DNA from 2 places in the Shewanella sp. 30m-14 genome. Region 2 is predicted to be linked to the other one. Evidence: predicted binding sites of a transcription regulator. Region 2 holds the regulator's gene; the other holds the start of a gene.
What was found. The regulator sigma-54, encoded in region 2, starts transcription at its own class of promoters, with help from an activator protein. The targets are predictions, from matches to a motif close to GTTGGCACGNNNNTNGNNT.

Region 1 (9,889 bases), on a different contig from region 2:
ACACCTTTAGTTGTTAATAAACCCGCAGAGCTTGAAGGTTTAGGTGATGAGCTTAAAGCACAAGAACATGTGATTATTTTAGAAACCTTGACTCAATGTAATGGCAGTCGAAAGTTAGTTGCTGAAAAACTTGGCATCAGTGCCAGAACGCTGCGCTATAAGATGGCAAAAATGCGCGACTCAGGAATTCAAATACCTGCTTAAAAGCTAAGACGAACGCTTCGCTCACGGAAGACGGAACGTTCGCAGGATCTCTCACAGAACGCTGCGCTGACGGTACAAGCTGAGAAGGTACAAGCTGAGATGAGAGCACATAAAATAATTTTTTGTAGGTTGGGCTTCAGCCCATCAATCAAGGAGGCACACACAAGGTTTGTCGGGATAAATCCCGACCTACGTTAAAAAAGGGCTAGGAAGAGACGGTACAAGCTTTTCCGGCTTTTTCGTCTCAGCTCTATTCGGCTCTAAATCGTTTATGCTTTAATCGGCTTTTCCGTAAGCGAAGCGTTCCGTAGTGACATTCAATTAAATCAAACAGTCACGTGCCGTTAGGCCGCAGGCCGTTCGTCTATTGTTTTCCCGTCTCTGTTTTTAACGTCTTGGCTTTTTCTCGTTCCCTAGAAGTCACGAAGTGGCGCTCTCGAAGTGACGCAGTCACGTCCTCGCAGCGTAGCGTCCTTCTTGGCACTTCCCCTTCTTTTTACAAACTGGCAAGCTATTTGCTTTATCTCGCTATATCAACATTTTCGTCAAGAAAACGACATGGGAGCTAAGTATGCAAATTGGTGCGAATTCATTACTGCAAGAGATGCAGTCACTTAATGGTCAAATTGGTACTTCAAGCATTCAAACGGGCATTGCGCGCCAGGTTCAAAATACTTCAGGTAGTGATTTTGGTCAGCTGCTGTCGCAAGCTGTTGGAAATGTAAGCGAACTTCAATCAAATGCTGCTAATCTCGCCACTCGGCTCGATATGGGAGATACCACCGTCACTTTATCTGATACCGTGATCGCTAGAGAAAAATCAAGCGTTGCTTTTGAAGCAACCGTGCAAGTGCGCAATAAGCTCGTAGAAGCTTATAAAGAAATTATGAGTATGCCTGTTTAGGCCGTTATTACGTAGAAACAGGGTGCAATAGTGAGTACAGAAATGGTCGTAGGTACAGGTTCTGGTTTAGCAACCAACCCGCAAACATCAGGTGTTCAAGAAGAACATAAGCCTGGCTTAATGGGGTCCTTAGGTGGCGTCGATATGTTACGCCAAGTGACGATGATTTTGGCGCTTGCTATCTGTCTAGCCTTAGCTGTTTTTGTGATGATCTGGGCTCAAGAACCCGAATATCGCCCCCTAGGGCAGATGAGTACCGCTGAAATGGTGCAGGTACTTGATGTTTTAGACAAAAATCAGGTGAAATATGAGATCCAGGGTGACGTGGTTAAAGTGCCCGAGGATAAGTATCAAGATGTAAAGATGATCTTAAGTCGTGAAGGCTTAGATAGTGCTGCGAATAAAGATGATTTCTTATCTAAAGATAGTGGCTTTGGCGTCAGTCAGCGTATGGAGCAAGCGCGCTTAAAGCACAGCCAAGAACAAAATCTTGCCCGTACCATCGAAGAATTAAAAAGCGTGACCCGCGCAAAAGTGATTCTAGCCTTACCGAAAGAAAACGTATTTGCTAGAAACCGTTCAAAACCTAGTGCAACGGTTGTAGTGAGTACAAGGCGCAGTGGTTTAGCTCAAGAAGAAGTCGACTCCATTGTCGATATCGTGGCTTCTGCGGTGCATAACCTTGAGCCCAATAAAGTCACCGTGACCGATGCTAACGGCCGCTTACTTAATTCTGGCAGTCAAGACGGCGTATCAGCTATTGCTCGACGTGAGCTTGAAATTGTTCAGCAGAAAGAATCAGAATATCGCAATAAAGTTGAGTCGATTCTGATGCCAATCTTAGGTCCTGAGAACTTCACATCTCAAGTTGATGTCAGCATGGATTTCACCGCGGTTGAACAAACTGCCAAGCGCTATAATCCAGACTTACCAGCATTAAGAAGCGAGATGGTTGTAGAGAACAATTCCAATGGCGGCATTAGTGGCGGGATCCCTGGCGCCTTATCAAATCAACCTCCAATGGCATCAGATATTCCTCAGGAAGTTAATGCAACAGAATCGGTAAAGCAAACATCGGGTAGTAGCCACAAAGAGGCGACACGTAATTTCGAACTCGATACCACTATTAGCCATACTCGTCAGCAAATTGGCACACTACGTCGTGTCAGTGTTTCCGTGGCTGTTGATTTTAAAAATGCGCCAATGGCAGAAGATGGCAGTGTTAACCGGGTGCCGCGGACTGAGCAAGAACTTGCCAATATCCGCCGCTTACTAGAAGGTGCTGTCGGTTTTAATACCCAGCGCGGTGATGTGATTGAAGTGGTTACCGTGCCATTTATGGATCAGCTTATCGAGGCTGCTCCAGCGCCTCAATTGTGGGAGCAACCTTGGTTTTGGCGTGTGATAAAGCTCGTACTGGGAGCATTAGTGGTTTTGGTATTGATCCTTGCTGTAGTGCGCCCAATGCTGAAAAAATTAGTATACCCAGATAGCGTCAACATGCCGGATGAGCCATCGGTAGGTGGTGAATTAGCAGAAATTGAAGATCAATACGCTGCAGATACCTTAGGCATGTTGCAGCGCCCTGAAGCGGAATACAGTTATGCCGATGACGGTTCTATTATGATCCCGAACCTGCACAAAGACGATGATATGATCAAAGCGATCCGCGCACTGGTGGCTAATGAGCCTGAACTATCGACACAAGTTGTGAAAAACTGGTTACTTGAAGATGACAAATGATATTAGTGTAGAAGCGAAAACGGCGCCTGGCTTTAAGCCCAGTGACTTAAGTGGTATCGAGAAGACCGCCATTTTACTGCTAAGCCTGAGTGAAAGTGATGCAGCATCGATTTTAAAGCATCTAGAGCCAAAGCAAGTGCAAAAGGTCGGTATGGCAATGGCAGCGATGCAAGACTTTGGTCAAGAGAAGGTCATTGGTGTTCACAAGCTATTTTTAGATGATATTCAAAAGTATTCATCGATTGGATTTAATAGCGAAGAGTTTGTGCGTAAGGCGTTAACAGCAGCATTAGGTGAAGACAAAGCGGGTAACCTAATCGAACAGATTATTATGGGCAGTGGTGCCAAAGGTCTTGATTCACTTAAGTGGATGGACGCGCGTCAAGTTGCCACCATTATCCAAAATGAGCACCCGCAAATTCAAACTATTGTTTTATCTTATCTTGAGCCTGATCAAGCGGCTGAGATTTTCGCCCAGTTCCCAGAAAATACCCGTTTAGATTTGATGATGCGTATTGCTAACCTTGAAGAGGTTCAGCCGGCTGCACTGCAAGAGCTTAACGACATCATGGAGAAACAGTTTGCCGGTCAAGGCGGGGCGCAAGCCGCTAAGATGGGCGGCTTGAAGGCGGCAGCCAATATCATGAATTACCTCGATACTGGGGTTGAAAGTCACTTGATGGAAACAATGCGCGAATCTGATGAAGAGATGGCGCAGCAGATCCAAGACTTGATGTTTGTGTTTGAAAACCTAAGCGATGTCGATGATATCGGCATTCAAGTATTGCTACGAGAAGTACAGCAAGACGTATTGATGAAGGCACTTAAAGGTGCAGATGAACAGCTGAAAGATAAGCTACTCAGTAATATGTCTAAACGCGCAGCCGAGCTACTTAGAGATGACCTAGAAGCAATGGGCCCAATCAGGATCAGTGAAGTTGAAGTCGCTCAGAAAGAGATCTTATCTATTGCTCGTCGTTTGAGTGATAGCGGAGAGATCATGCTTGGCGGCGGAGGCGGTGAAGAGTTTCTATAATGACAGAACCTAAAGAGCCTCAAGGCGCCAGTGTGAATACGACTGACGAATTTTCCCATTGGGAACTGCCTGAAGTTAGGCAAGAAATTAATCCCTCCTCGCTGAATATGTTTGGTCGTAACAGCTTGCAAATACAGGTTGACGATCCCATTGAGTCAGAAGTTATTTTGCCGCCAACCTTAAGTGAGATTGAAGATATTCGTGCTCATGCAGAGCAAGAAGGCTTTAGTGAGGGGATGGATAAAGGCTTTAGTGAAGGCCTTGAAAAAGGGCGTTTACAAGGATTAGAGCAGGGCCATGGTGAAGGCTATTCTCAAGGCCAGCAACAAGGCTACGAAGAAGGGCTAAAAACGGCAGCCGAACAACTGCAACGTTTTGAAAGTCTACTGAGTCAGTTCGAAGCGCCATTAGCATTATTAGATACTGAAATTGAAAAAGAACTGCTCGCCACCTCGATGACGCTCGCCAAGGCCGTAATAGGCCATGAGCTTAAGACTTACCCTGAGCATATTTTATCGGCACTACGCCAAGGTGTTGATTCTTTGCCGATAAAAGAGCAAAGAGTCAATATTCGTGTCACTCCAAGCGATGAAGCCTTAATTGGCGAGTTATACACTCAAGCCCAGTTAGAACGAAACCGCTGGGAAATAGAAGCCGATCCAAGTCTAAGCCCTGGTGACTGTATTATTGACAGTGTTCGAAGTCATATTGATATGACGGTAGAAACCCGTATTGGCCATGTTTTTGCTGACCTTGATAAGCACCAACAAGATCTTTTACAGATGAAAGAGCAGCAAGAAGAAGCGTTACTTAAAGCAAGGCAACATAAAGCTGAGCAACACGCCGACTATCATGCCTCAATGACGTCAGAGCTTAACCGCGCGACTCACGAGCAAGTACTTGATGCGTCACAGGAACAAGCCTTAGGTGAGCAGGCTGCAGTGATAGATAATCAGGCCGCGGTGCTAGACAATCAGACTCAAGCTGCAGAACTCCAAAGCCAAATAACAGAACACAGCGAGCAAGTGCCTGCTGGAAGCCACTAAAGCAACTGAAGCAACCGAAGCCACTAAAGTAACTGAAGCAACTGAAGCAATTAAGGTGAACATGCCGACCCGTCAGCACCAATTACGCAATAAGCTGGCTCAACACCAGCAAAAAATCCATCCATTTTTGGTTGAAGCGAGTGGCCAGCTGGTGCGAGTGGTTGGTTTAACCTTAGAAGCCACTGGGTGCCGCGCTGCAGTTGGCAGCCTATGCGCTATCGAAACCATGGCGGGTAGCCTCATTGCCGAGGTCATAGGTTTTGACGATCAATTACTGTACCTCATGCCCATCGAAGAGTTGCGTGGCGTGCTGCCGGGAGCCAAAGTGACTCCACTTGGTGAGCAATCGGGATTAAACGTCGGCCTATCTCTTCTCGGGCGGGTACTCGATGGCAGCGGTCAGCCCATCGACGGCTTAGGTAACTTGAAAACAGATCAAAGAGCCTCTAGCCATGTTGCCGCAATTAACCCACTTACAAGGCGTGCCATTAGTGAGCCACTCGATGTTGGCGTAAGAGCCATTAACGCCATGTTGACCGTGGGTAAAGGCCAGCGTATGGGCTTGTTTGCGGGCTCAGGGGTCGGTAAAAGTGTGCTGCTTGGAATGATGACCCGCGGGACAACGGCAGACATTATCATCGTGGGGTTAGTGGGCGAACGTGGCCGCGAAGTAAAAGAGTTTATTGAAGAGATTTTAGGCCCAGAGGGACGTGCACGATCTGTTGTCGTGGCAGCACCTGCCGATACGTCACCGCTTATGCGTCTTCGCGCTTGTGAAACCTCTACTCGCATCGCCGAGTATTTTCGCGATTTGGGCTATAACGTATTGTTACTAATGGATAGCTTAACTCGCTATGCGCAAGCACAACGTGAAATCGCCCTTGCTGTGGGTGAGCCGCCGGCAACCAAAGGCTATCCGCCATCGGTATTTGCCAAACTGCCTAAATTGGTTGAGCGAGCCGGTAATGGTGGCGGTCAACAAGGCTCAATTACTGCGTTTTATACCGTATTAACTGAAGGCGATGATTTGCAAGATCCTATTGCCGATGCGTCAAGAGCCATTCTCGATGGTCATATCGTATTGTCACGCAGCCTAGCCGACTCAGGACATTATCCGGCTATCGATATCGAAGCATCAATTAGCCGTGTCGCACCTATGGTTATCAGTCCAGAGCACTTAGAGGCGATGCGAAAAGTTAAACAGGTTTACTCTCTGTATCAGCAAAACAAAGATTTGATCTCCATTGGTGCCTATAGCCAAGGTAGCGATCCACGCATCGATAATGCGATTCGCTTACAACCCGCGATGAATGCGTTTTTAAGGCAAACCATGAAAGACTCGATAACGTTTGATAGTAGCACCTTAATGCTGAGCCAATTGGGGGCGCAATGTCAGGCTTAACTTTTAAGCAGACCTCAATCATTAAGACCTTAGCCATTCAGGTGTTAGCCACTCAGACGTTAGCTCATCAGTGCTCAGGCAATAACAGAGTAGACTATCATGACTAAACCCGATCCACTGCATATGGTGCTTAAGCTGACGCAAGATGCCGAAGAGCAGGCTTCACTGCAGCTTCGCTCGGCGCAACTTGAGCTGCAAAGACGTCAAAGTCAGCTTGAAGCGCTGCAAAATTATCGTCTCGACTATATGAAACAGATGGAGCAGCAACAGGGGCAAAGCATTAGCGCCAGCCATTATCACCAATTTCATCAATTCGTACGTCAAATTGATGCGGCAATCGTGCAGCAGGTCAATACGGTGAAAGATGCCGATACTCAAAGGCAACACCGCCAAGCATATTGGCAAGAGAAACAGCAAAAGCGTAAAGCGGTGGAGTTGTTACTCGCCAATAAAGCAGAAAAAGCCAAGCTTGCTGAATTACGCAGCGAACAAAAAATGGTAGATGAATTTGCATCGCAGCAGTTTTACCGTAAGCGGCAGCGTTAATTCTCAGCAGTTACCCACCTAAATAATCCCATTTATCCCTGATACAGAGCTAGTGTTAAAGCGCTCGTAATTAAGAGCTCCTAATTAGAGAGCTCAGTATTCATTTTTTGACAGCATTCATTTCACTGTTGATAGAGCAATATTGGCTCTTTTAGGTTATTCCTTCATTGATCTATATCCCTGCAATAACGAGCGATTAAAGGCTGCGTTTGCTTTTGGCACTATTATTGCTTTCTATTGTGTTGACTGCCCCAATTCAGCCGATATTTTGACATATTCCCTCGTAGGTCGGTTTGATGAGTTAACCCTAACGGAGACGTAATGCAGCAGATGAACAACATTTTACTCAGTGGCTCAGAACATAGTAAAAAGGCCACTGAAAATAACAATAAATCTTTGGAGCCATCTCTTAAACCTAGGGCTAACTCTGAAGGTGATTCTGAAGTTGGTAGCTTTTCGGCTGCGCTGGAAAAAGCGGGTAAACAGACTGACACTAAGGCAGAGTCAGCTTCTTCAGCAGTTGATAAGCAATCATCAAGTGCGAGTTCAAGTTTAGAAATTACAGCAGAAAGCAACATTCAGGCACAAGCCAAGGCTGAGAGTGCTACTGATGATGTCAGCCAGGTGTTTGCCCAGATCAATCTTGCAAATAATTTTGGTAGTGAAGTTCAGCTTGCCGCCAACGGCGAAAGCTTGCCGCTACAAGTGGCATCAGAAGCGACTTCAGAAGAGACATTAGCAAGTGAGCTTGAAGCGAGCGAACTTGCAGGCGATATCTTAACGGCGTTGAGTCAAGAGTCAGGCTTGTCAGAGCAAGAGCTAACTCAGCTTTCTGCCGCAGAGTTACACAAGCTGTTGCAGCAAAGCCAAATTTTAGATGCTAATGGCGAATTAACAGCGGAGTTTGCTGTTACGGCTAATGTTAATCTCGACTTGGGGGCTAATTCGCAGCCAAAACAGCAAGAGGTTGGGCTAGTCGGTCAAGCGGGAGTGACTGATAAAGCCGGTCTTGCCAATATTGCAACGGACCCTGAGGCGCTTCACTCTGCTCTAAAAAGCGCTGACGCGAATACGAAAAATGAGCCTCGCGACATTTTCGGTAAAGAGCTTGCCGGGTTATCTCAATTACAGTCTCAGTCTCAATCCCAATTACAGAAAGCCAGTGGTGAGCAGCTAAAAAATGCCGATGCCAGCAGCCAAACGATGACTAATCAGTTGGCTGCAACCGAACAACTTAAAACGGCTGAATTGTCGGTGCGAATGATGTCATCGCAAACGGGACAAGAGGCAAGTTTAACCGGTGCTGACGCAGCTCAGGATCTTAAAGCGTTAACGGGTTTGCAGGGGCAATCATTACAGCTGCAAGCAGGAGCGCAGCGTCAAGAAATACCACAGCTGCAATTGTCATTGAAACAAGGTGCTGAACAAACACCGCCAATGCAACAGATGATCCAGCGTTTCTCACCGATGATGAATCAGCAGCTGATCACCATGGTTAGCAACGGGGTACAACATGCTGAAATTCGCCTAGATCCACCAGAGCTTGGCCATATGATGGTGCGCATTCAAGTCCAAGGTGATACCACTCAAGTTCAATTTCAAGTAAGTCAGCATCAAACTCGTGATCTTGTTGAGCAAGCAATGCCAAGGCTGCGTGAGATGCTGGCAGAGCAAGGGATGCAGTTAACCGATGGCCAAGTGTCTCAAGGGGGCGGTGGAAATACCGACGGTGAACAAGGAAACGGCCGCAAAAATGACAGTGGTATGGCCGAAACGGATGAAATTTCAGCAGAAGAGTTGCTCGCAAGGTCAAATCTATCAACAAGTTCGGCATCAGGTATAGATTATTACGCATAAGCAGGTAATCTATAGCGGCTTAAGAATATTGATAAGAGTGATGACGTCGCTCTGCACTCCAGTTAGGGAAGAAAAATGGCAGAAGAAGCAACATTAGAACTAGAAGATAGCGCTGAGCCTCGCAGTAAAAAGAAGCTCATTTTATTCGGCGCAATTGCTATGGTGCTAATGACCATTATCGCTATTACAGCATGGATGTTATTGCGCTCAGATGATGTTGCAGAGGTTGCAGGTACGGGCGATACCGCTGTTGAATCTGCCTCAAGAAGCGGAGAAGCGTTTTATGCGGCTATGCCCAGACCATTTTTGTTCAATTTACCAGATAATGGCCGAACCCGCTTAGTCGAAATTAAAGTGCAATTAATGGTTCGTGGTAATGACGATGACACTTTGATTAAAAAGCATATTCCGTTAATTGAAGATGCACTGCTTACCACATTTAGTGGTGCTGATATCCAGAAGCTCAGCTCTCCTGCTGGTAAGGATGAATTACGTCTGTTAGCGCTGCGAAATGTACAAAATACCCTGCAGCCCGTAACTGGCCGCACAGTGGTAGAAAAAGTCCTATTTACCGGTTTTGTCATGCAATAAGTTGTGTGAAAAAAGTAATTATTTTATATAAGCAAAGGCGATATCGTGAGTGATTTATTAAGCCAAGACGAAATTGATGCACTGCTCCACGGAGTCGATGATGTCGATGACGATATTATTGACGACAATGAGCTCGATGCACGTTCATATGATTTCTCGTCGCAAGACAGAATTGTACGTGGTCGTATGCCAACGCTCGAGATCGTCAATGAGCGTTTTGCTCGGCACTTGCGGATCAGCATGTTTAATATGATGCGTCGTGCGGCAGAAGTGTCGATTAACGGCGTGCAAATGCTTAAGTTTGGTGAGTATGTCCATACCCTGTTCGTGCCAACCAGTTTAAATATGGTGCGTTTTAGCCCTTTAAAAGGTACCGCGTTAATCACCATGGAAGCCCGTCTCGTTTTTATTCTGGTAGACAACTTCTTTGGTGGTGATGGCCGTTTTCATGCCAAGATTGAAGGCCGCGAATTTACCCCTACCGAGCGTCGTATCGTACAACTGCTGCTAAAGATTATCTTTGAAGATTATAAAGACGCCTGGGCGCCAGTCATGGATGT
Region 2 (9,889 bases):
ATGCCCTAGCGGTTGCGTTATTGCAAGCGCGCGGCTTTACTCAAGATGACTTTGCACTGTCTCACCCCGGCGGTAGCCTAGGGCGAAAATTGCTACTTAAAGTCAGTGATGTCATGCATAAGGGCTGTGAGTTACCAAGTGTGCAAAATGATATCTGTATTACTGAGGCGCTGTACGAGATCTCTAAAAAAGGCTTAGGCATGACAGCGGTTGTTGATGCCAGCAACACCTTAGTCGGTATTTTCACCGATGGTGACCTACGCCGGGTTATCGACGCTGAAGTCAATTTACGCACTACTCCTATCGCAGAGGTGATGACTAAAGGCTGCGTCACCATTACCGATAACGTGCTTGCAGCAGAAGCATTAAAAGTCATGGATACTAAGAGTATTAATGGTTTAATCGTGATTAACGACAAACAACAGCCTGTTGGCGCATTAAACATGCTAGATATGGTCAAAGCAGGAGTAATTTAATATGTCCAAGCAAGGTTTATACGGCCCTATTAGCGATGTAGTCTGGCAAGCAGCCAGCAAGATAAAACTACTCATTTGCGATGTTGATGGCGTGTTTTCCGACGGCCTAGTCTATATGAGCAACAGCGGTGAAGAACTTAAAACATTCCATACTCGTGATGGATATGGCGTACGCTCAGTATTATCTAGTGGCATCCAAGTGGCGATTATCACCGGTCGTAAATCACAAATCGTTGAAGACAGGTTTACCGCTCTAGGCGTTACCCACATCTACCAAGGTGTCGATAACAAGTTAGCCCCCTATAATGAACTGCTATCACTTTATAATGTTAGCCCTGAAGAGGTCGCTTATATTGGTGATGACATGGTGGACTTGCCCGTTATGCAGCAGGTTGGTCTTTCCGTTTGTGTGGCCGATGGTCACCCATATGTAAAACAACATGCAAAAATGACCACCCATATTAAAGGCGGCCACGGCGCCCTACGCGAACTCACTGATTTACTACTATTAAGCCAAGACAAGTTTGACTCAGCTCATGGGATGAGTATATGAACCGCGTCACCCTTGCGATAATCGCACTTTTTGGCACTGCACTTTTGCTCTATTGGCAAGTTCAGTCTAAAAAAAGCGAGCAGGAGCTGAATATCGATACAAGTCAGCGACCCGACTATATTATCGATGATCTACGTAGCATCGAATATAACGAGTTAGGCTTCATCAATAGCGAAGTAACAGCGAAACACATGGAACACTTTGATAGCGTCAATATGACCTATTTTACTGAGCCTGTTTATCTCATTTACCCTGATGATGGCCTAGCCGAATGGCGACTTAAAAGTGATAAAGGCAGCCTGAATAAAGTCACTGGCAAGGTAACGCTAGAAAACAATGTTATTATCGACTCGATTAGCCCAGAAGAGCCGATACAGACGTTAAGCACCAGCTATTTAGATCTTGATTTGAATACTATGATCATGACGTCAGATGAAATTATCCACGTCACTGGCAACGAATTCGTCATTCAAGGTGTAGGCTTATATGCCGACCTGAATGCCCAGAGCGTAAAACTAATCAGCCAAGTAGAAGGTATCTACGAAGCTCAGTAACGCCAACATATTGAACAATTTTACACTCATACTAGCTAAAGAAAACGCTTTAGCTGAGTAGAAGGACGCTATGAAATACAATCAATCTATCCTTGCAGGCCTATTTTGTCTGCTCAGTTTCAGCTCTGTTGCTAAAGTTGATGACCTGATGCAAGAGGTGAAAATTGCGGCCGCTAGCCAAGAAGCTGATATCAAGAATAATCAGGTTATCTTTTTTGGGCCTGTCGAAGTCACTCAGGGCACAATCAAGATGAATGCCGATAAGCTACGGGTTTTCTCAAAAGAAGATAAGAGCGGTAAAACGCTTGTGGCGACTGGTAACCCAGCCACTTACACCCAAATAATGGATGATGGACGCCCGGCAACGGCTAGCGCAAAAGAGATCCGCTACGAACTTGCTACGCGCACACTCACCTTAGTCGGCGAAGCCACCCTAGCGCAAGACGGTAGCCAGGTCACAGGTAACCGCATTAAATACAACATCAGTTTGCAACAGCTTATTGCAGAAAGTACTGGCAAGGGCGATGACAGAGTTATCACCATTATTCAGCCTGAAACCTATCAGGAAGAGAAACCAGAATCGCCAGCGAAAAAGCAGGAACAGCAATGAACCAAATCACCTTAAAAGCGGTCAATCTTGCTAAGAGCTATAAAAATCGTGCCGTCGTACAAGATGTTAGCTTAACCGTAAAGACAGGTCAGATTGTTGGTTTGCTTGGCCCAAACGGTGCAGGAAAAACAACGACATTCTACATGGTGGTTGGCCTAGTACAGAGTGATAAGGGTAAGATCTTTATTGATGATGACGATCTTACGCTCGATCCTATGCATTTACGCGCCCGTAAAGGTATCGGTTACCTACCTCAGGAAGCCAGTATTTTTAGAAAGCTGTCAGTACGTGACAACATCATGGCCGTCTTACAGACTCGTCATGACATCAATAACGAGCAACGTGAAGAACAACTTGAGCATCTACTCGAAGAGTTTCATATCACTCACATTCGTGACAGCCAAGGTATGGCATTGTCTGGAGGCGAACGCCGCCGGGTAGAAATTGCTCGGGCACTCGCAGCTAATCCAAAGTTTATCTTGTTAGATGAGCCGTTCGCGGGTGTTGACCCCATTTCAGTTATCGATATTAAAAAAATTATTGAACAACTTAAGAGTCGCGGTCTGGGCGTACTGATCACCGATCATAATGTTCGCGAAACTTTGGACGTTTGTGAGCGTGCTTACATAGTAAGCCACGGAAATCTGATTGCTGAAGGTACACCTGCCGAAATCTTGGACAACCAACAGGTTCGAGCGGTGTACTTAGGTGAACAATTCAGGCTATAGTTAATTCACAGTATGGAAGCTGAAAAACTCAATATGGAATTATTTCCAAAAAAAAATCAACGTGTTGAGTTTTTGAGCAACCTTCGCCAGTTCAACGAGCTTTAACGTTTAACTACAGTGTAGGGAATAGCGGTAAAATGAAAGCGTCACTCCAGCTCAAAATGGGTCAACAGCTCACTATGACTCCCCAGTTACAACAGGCCATTCGCCTGTTACAACTGTCTTCTTTAGAGCTGCAACAAGAGATCCAACAAGCATTAGATTCTAATCCGTTACTGGAGCTAGATGAAGAGCAGTCAGATGGCGATATGATCAACGATGAAGATCACTCTGTAAATGACTCTAATAGTGAACTCACCCAAGATAGCGCAAGCGTTGACACCTCCGAAGCCCTCACCCAAGATTCCATGCCCGATGACCTGCCTATGGATACCACTTGGGATGAAGTCTACACCGTTTCCTCTAATGCTAGCTCAGGCGTAAGTCGTGAAGATGACATGCCATTCCAAGGCGAGACTAGCGAAGGCTTATATGAGCATCTTGAGTGGCAAAAGAACCTCACCCCATTTTCAGATAACGATCTTGCTATCGCCACCGCGATTATTGATGCGATCGATGAACGAGGTTATTTAACCCAGAGCTGTGACGAAATTCTCGAAGCGATGGGCGATCCTGAAACTGAACTCGATGAAGTCGAAGCCGTTTTAAAACGAATTCAACATTTTGATCCTATCGGTGTTGCCGCCCGCAACTTAAGTGAATGCCTACTTATCCAGCTAGCACAATATGCCGCAGATACACCGCACATTGAAAATGCAAGATTACTGATTAAAGACTATTTAGACCTTATTGCGGGGCGTGATTTTAGGCAGTTAATGCGTAAAACCAAACTCAAAGAGGATGATTTACGTGAGGCGATCACACTGATCCAAACTCTTAACCCAAGACCTGGGCTTGCCATTGCACGCAGTAAAGATGAATACGTCATTCCCGACGTGTCTGTCAGCAAGAAAAAAGGTCGCTGGGTGGTAGAGCTAAATCCTGACTATATGCCTAAGATTAATGTTAATCAGCATTACGCATCAATGGCGCGTAGCACAACGAATCAGGCCGACGGTCAATTTATCCGTGGCCACCTGCAAGAAGCTAAGTGGTTTATAAAGAGCCTGGAAAGCCGCAACGACACCTTATTGAAAGTGACAAACTGTATCGTCAAATTCCAGCAAGGCTTTTTTGAGTTCGGTGAAGAAGCCATGAAACCTATGGTACTCAATGACATTGCCGAAGCTGTTGAAATGCATGAATCTACCATTTCACGCGTTACCACACAGAAGTACATGCACACCCCAAGGGGCATTTTTGAACTAAAATATTTCTTCTCAAGCCATGTGGGTACCGACGATGGCGGAGAATGCTCATCGACAGCAATTAGGGCATTTATTAAGAAATTAGTCGCAGCTGAAAACCAGAGGAAACCGTTAAGCGATAGCAAAATGGCCCAGCTTCTGGCTGAACAAGGGATTAAAGTTGCTAGACGTACGATTGCAAAATATCGAGAAGCGATGCTGATCCCGCCCTCAAACCAACGTAAGAGTTTATAACTCAAAATTAGGCACATGGAGGATCGATAATGCAAATCAACCTGACAGGACATCACATCGAAATCACCGATTCACTACGCGGTTATGTAGAAGAGAAATTTACAAAGCTTGAACGACATTTCGATCAGATCAATAATGTGCACGTTATTTTGAATGTACAAAAAATGCAGCAGATTGCCGAAGCTAAAATTCACCTTAAAAAAGGGGAAGTATTTGCTATTTCGGAACATGCAGATATGTATGCTGCAATAGACTCCCTGATCGATAAACTAGATCGTCAGGTTATTAAACACAAAGAGAAGCTGACTAAACACTAACGATGGAACTAAGTACCATCCTGCAGCCGGAGTGCACTACCTGCGCCACTCCGGGCAGTAAGAAAAAAGTACTGGAGTTAATCAGTGACATTGCCGCTGTCCAGTACCCAACCCTTTCTTCACAAGAGATCTTTGAAAGTCTCTTGGCACGAGAGAAAATGGGTAGCACGGGAATAGGTAATGGTATAGCGATTCCTCATGGAAGGCTGTCGAATATAGAACGTCCAGTTGCAGTATTAGTTAAATGTGAAGTTCCTATCCCATTTGACTCATTCGATAAGCAGCCTGTCGATATTCTATTTGCTTTATTGGTGCCATCTGATCAGTGTGAGCAACATTTAGCAACACTGTCTTGTATGGCTGAAAAACTCAACGATAAAGCGGTGGTTAAGCAGTTGAGAAAGACCAGCAATGAATCAGAGCTATACCAAGTCATTACCCAATAGCTAACTACTCAGGTCTTTAAGTTATTTATTTTTTACACAAAAGGTAAATGATTTAAAGACCTAAGTAATTATTACAGCAATATTATTTATTCTTATTCACCCGCTCAACTTCTTGCTTTCAGCCTTAAAAAAGTTAATCTATACACTTACACAATATAACCACAAAAATCATACATTTTGTTTAATGTCTATCAGGTAATCATACGATGAAGCTTGTTTTAGTCTCAGGTCGCTCCGGTTCAGGTAAGTCCGTTCTATTAAGAATGCTAGAAGATCTCGGCTATTATTGTGTCGATAACCTGCCCTTGCCAATGATGGGGACCTTACTCAAAGAGCTATCGGGTAACACTAAGCTTGTCGCCATCAGTGTCGATATTCGTAACCTGCCAGAAAAGAAAGATGAGCTGGTTAAGCACCTCACTTTTCTGCCTGATGGGGTTGAGTTATTAAGCTTTTTCCTTAACTCAAGCGATGAAGTGCTACTTAAACGTTATAACGAGACCCGTCGTCTGCACCCTTTATCGCACGATAACATTTCGCTTAAAGAGGCCATTGCGCTAGAAGGTCGCTTGCTAGAGCCGCTAGCCAACATTGTCGATCATTATATCGATACCTCAAATCTCAACATTTACGATCTTAATGATCAGGTGCGTGAGATCCTACTTGGCAATCTTGATAAAGAGTTGATGATCAACTTCGAATCGTTTGGTTTTAAACATGGTATGCCAACCGAAGCTGACTTTATGTTTGATGTACGTTTTTTGCCAAACCCACATTGGGAGCCCGACCTGCGCCCTATGACTGGGCTCGACCAACCAGTACAAGATTTCTTAAATGAACGCCCAATGGTCAACCTGTTTATTAAACAGATTGAAGATCTACTCGAAACTTGGTTACCCGATCTAGAACGTAACAACCGTAGCTACCTTACCATTGCGATTGGCTGTACCGGTGGCCAACACCGATCGGTTTATATCACTGAGCGCCTTGCTGCTCACTTCAAAGATGGCAAACATAAAATACAAGTCCGCCACCGTGAGCTAAAAAATGCCGACCATTGAACGTGAAGTTACCATCTGCAATAAACTAGGTCTTCACGCTCGCGCTGCCACAAAACTCGTTGTTTTAGCCTCCGAATTTGATGCTGAGATCACCATCATTCAAGGTGAGAAACAAGCCTCGGCTACAAGTGTACTAGGCTTATTGATGTTAGAAACAGGAATGGGAAAAACGGTACAACTCGTTGCAACCGGGACAGACGCCCAAGCAGCGCTCGATGCCATTTGCCAATTAATTGATGCCAGATTTGATGAAGATAATTAATTCGTTATTTTCCTAATGAATTTCCTAGCTACCGCACATAAATACTCTTGAGTTACGTTATGATAAGCGCCTTTAAAACGACCCAGTGAGGGAGCTATGCCGATTGAAGTCTTAGATAATCAAACAACTGACCAACGTCTCAATCAGCTGACTCAAGCATTAGGCAACGGTATGTTTGTCCACGTCCGCAACATGTTGCAGGATATGGCTGCAACGGACATTGCTTTTATTCTCGAATCTTCTCCACCTCGTACTCGTCAAGTGCTATGGCAACTGATTGACCAGGAACACACAGGTGAAATCCTCGACGAACTCGGTGAAGAGCTTAAAGACAGTCTCATTGCTCAGATGAGTCCAGAGCGCGTTGCAAAAGCCGCCGAAAACATGGACACCGATGACTTAGCCTATATTTTGCGAAGCCTGCCTGACAGCATCTTTAAGCAAGTTTTGCAGTCAATGACCAAGCAAGATCGCGTGCGTGTCGAACAAGCGCTGTCATACCCTGACGACACTGCTGGCAGCTTGATGAATACCGATACGGTTACCTTAAGGCCAGACGTCAATATCGACGTGATTTTGCGCTACTTGCGGATCCGCGGTGAACTTCCGCAAGCCACAGACATGCTATATGTGGTCGATAAACAAGACAGCGTGTTAGGTGGTGTACGTATTGCAGATCTGCTGACCTGTGACCCAAACGCCTCAGTACGTGAAATAATGGTGTCGGATCTTGAAGGGATCCCTATTGGCATGTCTGACAGCGAAGTGGCGCAGCTATTTGAACGACATGACTGGGTGTCGGCCCCCGTTATCGACGCTGACAACAAGCTACTTGGCCGTATTACCATCGATGACGTGGTCGACGTTATTCGTGAAGACGCCGAACACTCTATGATGGGCATGGCAGGTATGGACGACGATACTGATACCTTTGGTCCAGTATTAAAAAGTACCTTTCGCCGCTCACTATGGTTAACCGTTAACTTATTCGCGGCATTACTCGCGGCATCAGTCAGTAATATGTTCGAAGGCACGATTGAACAATTTGCCACGATCGCGATTCTGATGACTATTGTTCCCAGTATGGGCGGCGTTGCTGGTAACCAAACTTTAGCTCTGGTTATTCGCGGTATTGCCCTTGGCCAAATCGGTAAAAGCAATTCTCGCTGGTTGATAGGTAAAGAGCTCGCCATTGGCTTCCTCAACGGCTTGCTGTGGTCTGTTCTCGTTTTTGTCGCTGTATGGATATGGAAAGGCGATATCGCCTTGGGAGCCTTGATTGCTGGCGCTATGCTCATCAATATGACGGTAGCGGGTCTTGCAGGGGCAACGATCCCTCTTATGCTAAAGAGGATGAACATCGATCCTGCATTAGCAGGGGGGATGGTATTAACCACTGTCACCGACGTGATTGGCTTATTTGCCTTCCTAGGCTTAGCCACGATTTTCTTACTTAACTAGTTATCAAGTTCGTTATCAAATTAGTTATTAAAGACTAATCAAAAGGCCGCTATTGCGGCCTTTTGATTACAAATCCTATTGCTTTAATGGGGCATCAAAACCGTAGTCAGCGAGGATCATTTGCCCGGGTTCAGAGAGAATATACATCGCCAGTTTCCAGGCATCTTGTTGGGCATCATCGAGTACAATCAAACCATAATTAGCTCCAACACTTAAAGGCTCAGGCAGCTGAACAACTTGCAGATCTTTGACCTCTTTCTGAGCCAGCACCGCATTGGTGCAATAAGTCAAAAACAGATCGGCGCGTTTATTTTCCATCACCCAAGCATAGGTATTACGGCCTTTAGGCGCTTTTGCACTGTTTTCACCACCGGTGAGCTGCAATGCTTTGGCTTCTAGCTTAGCCGTCGCTCCAGCCTGTAAGTGGTCAGCCTTTGCAAATATTTTCCAGGCGTAGTCACCTGAAGGATCGGCTTTGGGCGTTGAGGTACCTAATCGCACGTTAGGATCAAGCATCGCAGCTAGCACCCCCTCGCTGTTGATCTTGACACTCGGCTGAGCAATGGCACACATCTGATTGCGCGCAAACATCACTACGCTACTGCCCTTCCCCCCAGCTTGTAATGCTTGTGGGTGCTTCATATTGGCAGAGGCAAACACGTCTGTGTTTTCACCTGACTCTATACGCTTAAGTAATAATCCTGACGGTCCAAAATCAGCATGAACGGTTTGCTCACTCGCTGCCTGATAGGCACTAACAATATCATTCATAGCATTTTTTAAACTGCCTGCCGCTCTCAACTCAATGGGGTTAGCATTAACAGCAAAAGGTAAGCTTAGAAGTGAAACTAGCATCCATTTTTTCATCATTTTTTCCATTATCAATATTCGTTTTTAAATAAAGGCACTCATTTTAAGCAATGACAAATCATCTATAACCAAATAACAATACTTGCCTTTTAGCAAACTAACTTTAGTTGCCAAACCCGAGAGTTCAATCACGGTATCATTAGGCAGACAAGACAAAAAGTCTCATCCCCCCTCATATTACTGCCGCCATAAATCATAGCAGTCTTAGAGACCGACTTTAGCTCAATTTCATATATTGATAGGAATAAATAACACCGACACGACAGCAGGTTAGGACATAAAAAAGCCACTCAAGAGTGGCATTAATTCAACGCATTAACGATTGCACGTTATGCGTTTGGCATCGGGCTTAAAATAATCTCTACACGACGATTTTCAGCGCGACCTTGTTTCGTTTGATTCGAAGCAATTGGCTTTGACTCACCCATACCATGTGAAGCAACTCGCTGCGCTGGTACCTTTTGATGAGTTATGTAGTTCGCCACCTCACTCGCACGCACTTGCGATAACCTTAAGTTATATGACTCGGCGCCAGAACTATCAGTATGGCCCATTACATTTAACTTGGTTTCATCATATTCAAGCGCGACCAACACAACGCTATTTAGCACTTGCTGAGCACGCTGACTTAAGTCCGTTTGATCGACACCAAACGTCACGTCATTTGGCATATTAAGGATAATGTTATCACCGCTACGTGTCACACTGACACCAGATGATTGCAGCTGCTTACGAAGCTCAGCTTCCTGCACATCCATGTAGTAACCAATACCGCCACCTAATGCAGCGCCCGACGCAGCACCGATCAATGCACCTTTACCGCGATCGTTTTTACTTGAAGACGCAACGCCAATCGCCGCACCAGCAATAGCACCAATCAGGGCGCCGTTGGTCGCTTTAGCATTTTGAGATTCGTTGGAATAAGGATTAGTTGTTTGACAACCAGACAC

Region 1: ACVBIU_RS12455 (flagellar hook-length control protein FliK) is a predicted target of sigma-54. The motif match lies at 7,096-7,114, and genes of this name have one in related genera.

What each region holds. Positions count from the first base shown of each region.
Region 1 covers NZ_JBRILW010000015.1:28,714-38,602, reverse strand. Annotated here, with positions in the region: gene ACVBIU_RS12490 (sigma-54-dependent transcriptional regulator) at 1-204, shown strand, start outside; gene fliE (flagellar hook-basal body complex protein FliE) at 776-1,108, shown strand; gene fliF (flagellar basal-body MS-ring/collar protein FliF) at 1,151-2,851, shown strand; gene fliG (flagellar motor switch protein FliG) at 2,841-3,887, shown strand; gene fliH (flagellar assembly protein FliH) at 3,887-4,933, shown strand; gene fliI (flagellar protein export ATPase FliI) at 4,995-6,335, shown strand; gene fliJ (flagellar export protein FliJ) at 6,435-6,881, shown strand; gene ACVBIU_RS12455 (flagellar hook-length control protein FliK) at 7,203-8,738, shown strand; gene fliL (flagellar basal body-associated protein FliL) at 8,814-9,329, shown strand; gene fliM (flagellar motor switch protein FliM) at 9,375-9,889, shown strand, end outside.
Region 2 covers NZ_JBRILW010000005.1:11,004-20,892, forward strand. Annotated here, with positions in the region: gene ACVBIU_RS05160 (KpsF/GutQ family sugar-phosphate isomerase) at 1-476, shown strand, start outside; gene kdsC (3-deoxy-manno-octulosonate-8-phosphatase KdsC) at 478-1,029, shown strand; gene lptC (LPS export ABC transporter periplasmic protein LptC) at 1,026-1,583, shown strand; gene lptA (lipopolysaccharide transport periplasmic protein LptA) at 1,654-2,193, shown strand; gene lptB (LPS export ABC transporter ATP-binding protein) at 2,190-2,921, shown strand; gene ACVBIU_RS05185 (RNA polymerase factor sigma-54) at 3,059-4,522, shown strand; gene hpf (ribosome hibernation promoting factor) at 4,552-4,839, shown strand; gene ptsN (PTS IIA-like nitrogen regulatory protein PtsN) at 4,842-5,285, shown strand; gene rapZ (RNase adapter RapZ) at 5,492-6,346, shown strand; gene ACVBIU_RS05205 (HPr family phosphocarrier protein) at 6,333-6,608, shown strand; gene mgtE (magnesium transporter) at 6,705-8,069, shown strand; gene ACVBIU_RS05215 (molybdate ABC transporter substrate-binding protein) at 8,145-8,936, opposite strand; gene ACVBIU_RS05220 (OmpA family protein) at 9,269-9,889, opposite strand, start outside.